DNA from 2 places in the Staphylococcus sp. Ze2 genome. Region 1 is predicted to be linked to the other one. Evidence: riboswitches for the same ligand, from Rfam matches in the RefSeq annotation. Region 1 holds a riboswitch; the other holds the start of a gene.
The links. Region 1 has a riboswitch for lysine ahead of ACM591_RS08730 (aspartate kinase). Riboswitches for the same ligand answer to the same signal wherever they lie in the genome.
Positions count from the first base shown of each region.

Region 2: it holds a riboswitch for lysine, as region 1 does, so the genes downstream of both, ACM591_RS07020 (amino acid permease) here and ACM591_RS08730 (aspartate kinase) in region 1, are expected to answer to the same signal.

Region 1 is NZ_CP183486.1:1,839,038-1,842,476, forward strand. Features, by position in the region: gene ACM591_RS08725 (aspartate-semialdehyde dehydrogenase) at 1-89, opposite strand, end outside; gene ACM591_RS08730 (aspartate kinase) at 140-1,342, opposite strand; lysine riboswitch at 1,432-1,610, opposite strand; gene ACM591_RS08735 (aldo/keto reductase) at 1,800-2,630, opposite strand; gene ACM591_RS08740 (ABC-F family ATP-binding cassette domain-containing protein) at 2,823-3,439, opposite strand, start outside.
Region 2 is NZ_CP183486.1:1,520,811-1,524,249, reverse strand. Features, by position in the region: gene infC (translation initiation factor IF-3) at 1-211, opposite strand, end outside; ribosomal protein L20 leader region at 235-363, opposite strand; gene ACM591_RS07020 (amino acid permease) at 423-1,913, opposite strand; lysine riboswitch at 2,129-2,303, opposite strand; gene thrS (threonine--tRNA ligase) at 2,364-3,439, opposite strand, start outside.

The sequences.
Region 1 (3,439 bases):
TCATCAAAAGGGATTTCTTTTCTATCAATAGTTTCTAACATTTTTCTTCCTACTAAACCGGTTGCACCTGCGATCGCTAATCTTGTCATATACAATACACTCCAATATTATTTTTTAATAGTACTATAATTTTGAAAATTCAGATATCAAAAGTTTGATAAAGGGTTTGAACAGCACGTTCGCCATTCACAGCATCAATAACACATGAAATACTAATTTCTGAAGTTGTTGTTTGATAAAATGAAATATTATTTTCAATTAATGTTTTGAATGCTTTTGAAGCTACGCCCGACATGTCTCTCATGCCAGAACCAATTAAAGAGAGTTTAACGTAATCTTCATTTATCTTAAAGTCTAACGCACTAAACGATTCTTTTAAAGACTCTAAAATCGTAGAAATTTGAATGACATCTGTATCTTTAATCGTAAAGGACATTTGTAATCCTTCCAAATTGATGATTTGTGATATCATATCAACATTAACAGAACCATCTTCTAAATGATTGAATAATGCAGTTAATAATTCATTATCGGGTAGGGGATAACTAATTGTAACGTGCATCATATGCGTATCTAACGCAACGCCTGTAACGGCTTTTCTTTCCAATATTTCAGTTTGGGGCATAATCCATGTTCCTTTCACATTTGATAAAGTTCTTCCTAAGTATAGTGGAATACTATAATTGTTTGCCAATTCTACACTTCTTGTTTCGAGCACACCTGCGCCTAAAGCACTCATCTCCATCATTTCTTCATAAGAGACATAGTCTAAACGCTTAGCATCCTTGTACAGTCTCGGATCTGTTGCATAAACACCATCAACATCAGTATATATTTCACATGATGTGTTATTGCTTGCTGCTAATGCGACTGCCGTAGTATCGGATCCACCACGACCTAATGTAGTTACTTCAAAGTTATCATTAATACCTTGAAAACCTGCTATGACTAAAATGTCATTTTCAGTAAATGCTTGTTCGAATGTATCAGGGTCAATTTCTGCTATACGACTCTTCAAATGATGGCCAACAGTCTTAATACCTGCTTGATAGCCAGTCATAGCTTTGGCGTTAATACCGATATCATTTAAAACCATCGATAAATAAGAAACTGTTTGTTGCTCTCCAGTGGTAAGCAAGAGGGCAAGTTCTTGATCTTTAGGGCTACTAGTTAAAGTCGAAACATTGGCCATTAATTCATCTGTTGTTTTACCCATAGCACTTACAACCACAATTAATTGTTCACCTTGCTCAACTCGTAATCTAAGCATTTCGGCAATATTTTTAATTTTAGTAAAATCACTTACTGAAGAACCTCCAAATTTTAAAACACTTCTTTCCAATTTCTATATCCTCCTCAACGAATAGGGGAGAATCACAGTATTATAAAAAAAGAACAAGTTCGGAATGCGAACCTGTTCTATAATATATATACAAGTGATGCACTCCATTATTTTAAAATAATGACAGACTCTTAGCTCTTAACCATAAAGTCCAACGTGTTATAAGCTGCTATTATAACTGTTTCGGCATCTCACCCTTTCAAAATTAGCTGCTAGCAGGCAGGTTCTTCTAATAATTACTAATGATTGATGCGCCTCATCAAAACCATATTTAATTTTTTGTTTATGATTCATATTATACATAGGCATACATGTACTGTAAACCGCTTTTACAAAGTTTTTTTAATTTACTGAAAAATATAATGTTCTATAAATTATTTTTGCAACTTATGTGTAAAAAGTATCGAAAAGTGCCTTGTATTTTTATTTTTTTAATTTTAATACTTCGGAGAGTGAACTAAAATTCTTCATAAACTGCCGGATCTTGTCCTTTTAATCTACCATCTTTTTGAGTTAATGTATTTATTTTTTCTATATCCTCATGCTCTAAAGTAAAATCAAAAACTTCTTTATTTTGAATTTGTCTAGCAACAGAAGTTGCTTTTGGAATAGGGACCACACCTTTTTGAATATGCCATCTCAAAATAACTTGAGGAATAGTTTTATCATATTTTGTTGCTATTGCCTCAATATCTTTATCATTTATAACTTCTGAAGCACGACCAAGAGGACTCCATGCTTGTGTGATGATTCCTTTGTCATTGTGATAACTAATCATATCTTCTTGATTAAAATAAGGGTGTAATTCTATTTGGTTTACTGAAGGCAGAACTCCTGTTTCTTGTTCTAACGTTTCAATGTGTTCAGGTAAGAAATTACATACGCCGATAGATTTAATTAATCCAGCACTTTGTGCATCAATCATCGCTCGCCAAGCCTCTACAAATTTACCTTGTCTTGGATTCGGCCAATGTATTAAGTATAAATCGATATATTCCACATTCAAACGATAAATCGATTCTTGAATAGCAATCATTGTCGCATTATAGTCTTGATAACGTCCAGGAAGTTTAGAAGTTACAATAATTTGATCTCTTGAGACATGACTCTGTTCAATCGCTTTACCAACGGCGCCTTCATTCTCATAATTGTACGCAGTATCTAATAAACGATAACCTTGATTTAGCGCGCTAACAATCGCATGCACCCCTGATGCGCCATTTAACTTATATGTACCAAAGCCTATTTGGGGTATTATCTTTCCATCAATCATATTTAAATTTTGCATTTTCAAATTCCTCCTAGCTTAAACTTATAATTATTATATAATTCTAGAAAAGCTTTTCAAAGTAATCGGCCCATTCAACGTTTCTTTTATAAACATCAAAAGGGGAGTAATAAAAAAAGTCTGTCAGATTATAATCTGACAGACAAACATATTTCCACTCTTTTTATTTAGTTATAATTTAACAATCAATAATTATTTCGTTAATACGCCAGTTTCTTCTAAATAAGCTTGGTATGAAATCTCTTTAGATACAGATCCAGCTGGATTTAAGTCGATTACACGATTTGCGATTGTATTGATGAATTCAAAGTCATATGAAGTGAAAATAAGAGAACCTTTAAAGTTCTTCAAGCCATCATTTACAGCAGTGATACTTTCTAAGTCTAAGTGGTTCGTAGGCTCATCTAGCAATAGTACGTTTGCACTTGATAACATCATTTTACTTAGCATACAACGCACTTTTTCTCCACCTGATAGCACGCTTGCTTTTTTCTTAACTTCTTCACCACTAAATAACATACGACCTAAGAAACCACGTAAGAACGTTTCAGTTTGCTCATCCTCAGGCGCGTATTGGCGTAACCAATCGACAAGATTCGTGTCAACACCTTCAAAGAATTCTGAGTTATCTTTAGGGAAGTAGCTACGAGATGTAGTAACACCCCATCTTACTGTACCTTCATCAGGCTCCATTTCTCCGGCTAGTATTTTTAGTAATGTTGATTTAGCAAATTCACTATCTCCAATTAATACAGCTTTATCGTTTGGATCCATTGTAAATGAAATGTTATCAAGAACTTTAACACCAT
Region 2 (3,439 bases), 320 kb from region 1:
ATTTATATTTACCATAATCCATAATTCTAGCAACAGGTGGTTTAGCATTCGGAGCCATGATGACTACATCTAAACCAACTCTATCTGCCATTTCAAGAGCTTCTGTCTTAGTTTTTACACCAATTTGTTCTCCGTCTTGACCGATTAAGCGTAATTCTTTTGCACGAATCTTTTCGTTAACTTGAGTCTGATCTTTTGCTATGGTTGACACCTCCAAGATTTTTACGAAATTATCCCAAGCAAAAAGAGCGAGTATACAATATACCCGCTCTTCTCTACACATGACTTAATCGTGTGTATATAAGACCTGCCAACAGCTTTTGCGTCGCAACAGGTGAGAAGCGGGAGCTTCTACTTGGTTCGTTTCGTATTCAACGTTACCTATCATAACAACAATAATGACATTAGTCAACTGCTTTTTACTATTTATTTATTTCATCCATATCAACATTTTGACGCAAATCCACTTGTTCTAACGGAACGATTTTCGTTCTGTATCTTAACTTATGATAAATGAAAAATGCTAAGAATACAGGTATACCCATATAAGTTATAACGAATCTATTTAAATTAAAATCACCCGTTTTTATAAAGTCTACGTCTTGCCCAACAATAACAAGTACACAGAGTACACCTGCAAATATCGGCCCGAACGGGAATAACTTAGCTTTGTATTTTAATTTTGATTTATCGTAATTTTGTTTGTCAAATGCTTTTCTAAATCTATAATGGCTGATTGCAATACCAACCCATGCAATAAATCCAGTCATACCACTAGCTGCAACAATATATTCATAAGCGTCACCACTTAAATGTTGTAATACAAATATACCTATTACAATAAGCGCTGTGACTAACAATGATACATAAGGCACACCATATTTGTTTGTTTTAGCAAATACAGGATAAGCTAATTTATCTTTACTCATTGAATACAACATACGTGTTGATGCGTACATACCTGAGTTACCCGCAGATAGAACCGACGTCAAGATTACAGCATTCATAAATGATGCCGCAAATGCTAACCCTGCATTTTGGAATACAAGTGTAAATGGAGAGGTTGAAATATCTTCGCCTCCACCCATTAATGCTGCACTATCATAAGGAATTAACATACCAATTACAAAAATTGCCATAATATAGAAAATTAATATTCTCCAAAACACTTGTTTAATTGCTTTTGGTACCGCGCGTTCTGGGTTTTCTGATTCACCTGCAGTGATACCTATTAATTCAGTTCCTTGGAATGAGAATCCAGCGACTAAGAATACGCCTAAGATAGTTAATAAACTACCGCCTAGTCCGTCACCAAGTATTGGTCCGCCACCTTTAGTAAAGGTATCAAAACCAACAAACTCTCCACCCATAATACCTAAGATTGTTAGTAGTCCAATTCCGATAAATATAATCACTGTAACTACTTTAATTAATGCGAACCAGTATTCACTTTCACCGTATACGCGAACAGATAAGGCATTAAGACCAAAAATAATTAATAAGAATAGACAACTCCAAGCCCAAGCTGGCATGCCTGCTAAAGGTGTCCAATATTGTATAACTTGCGCTGCAATCGTAACATCCGCTGCAACTGTAATAACCCAGTTGAACCAATAATTCCAACCTAATGCAAATCCTAGTGATGGATCAACAAAACGTGTAGCATAAGTACTAAATGATCCCGATACTGGTAAATATGTCGCCATCTCTCCTAATGACGTCATAAGGAAGAAGACCATTGCCCCGATAATTGCATAAGCTAATAATGCACCTAAGGCTCCGGCGTCGTGAATCGCTCCCCCCGAAGTCATAAATAGTCCTGTTCCAATACATCCACCAATCGCAATCATGGAAATATGGCGATCTTTTAATCCTCTTTGAACCCCATTGCTTTGATTTTCTTGTTTTGCCATAGAAGCGTCCTTTCTTTAAACTTAGAGGCTAACTTACTATATGATTAAAGAATACAATTTATAGTATAAAAAACCTAAATGCAGCGTTAAATATTTGTACAACTACATTTATTATAATTTTTACTCTATCCCGTAAAAGTATTAATTTTAATCATTTAACCAAAACAAAATGGTTGCATACCTATTAGATATGCAACCATTTTAATAATAGCATTTATATAGGTAGCACATCACATATGTGACAGTCCAGTCTCTTTCGAAAACTGTCCCAACTGATATTGTGTCAATGGTCAATACCAGTTTCGGCATTTTTACCTTTCATGCATTCAACATACGCCCCATACGGCTTCTGAATACTTACTCTTTAAAAATGCAACCTCTAACTCAAATTTAATTTTATATTTAACTCACTAACCTGTAATATACATGATTTCTACATTACTTTCAAGACTATCTTTGTTTTTTCAATCTAATCTCATCGACTAAGTTCCAAATAAACTCGTCTTTCTCTAGAGTTTCTTGATCTTGTGAACCATATTTTCTCACATTCACTTCACTATTTTCTACCTCTTTATCACCTACGACAAGTTGGTATGGGATTTTTTGCATTTGTGCTTCTCTAATTTTATAGCCCATTTTTTCGTTTCTGTCATCAATTTCAACTCGAACACCTTGTGACTTAAGCTCATCTTGAATCAGTCTCGCATAATCATAGTGCAAATCAACATTCACAGGAATGATTTCTACTTGTTTAGGTGCTAACCAAGTTGGAAAAGCTCCTTTTGTTTCTTCAGTTAAGAACGCAACAAAACGTTCCATTGTTGAAACAACACCACGATGAATGACAACTGGTCTATGTTGTTCTCCATCATTACCAATATATGTTAAATCAAATTTTTGCGGTAATAAGAAATCAAGTTGTGCTGTAGATAAAGTTTCTTCTTTACCCATTGCAGTTTGTACTTGTACATCTAATTTTGGACCATAGAATGCCGCTTCACCAATAGCTTCTTCATAATCTAAGCCTAACTCATCAACAGCTTCCTTCAACATGCTCTCTGCTCTATTCCACATTTCATCGTCATCGAAGTATTTCTCTTTGTCTTCTGGATCTCTATAACTTAGTCTGAAGCTATAGTTTTCAAAGTTAAAGTCTTTATATACATCAATAATAAGATTAACAACACGCTTGAATTCTTCCTTAATTTGATCTGGACGAACAAAGATATGCGCATCATTTAAAGTCATACCACGTACACGTTGCAATCCTGACACAGCTCCGCTTGCCTCATAACGATGCATTGTGCCTAATTCAGCAATTCTGATTGGTAGTTCACGATATGAATGTGGTTTATTAGCATAAATCATCATGTGATGTGGACAATTCATTGGTCTAAGCACCATTTCTTCATGCTCATCCAGTTTCATTGTCGGGAACATATCCTCTTGATAATGATCCCAGTGACCAGATGTTTTATATAAATCAACATTAGCCATAACTGGTGTGTAAACATGGTCATAACCCA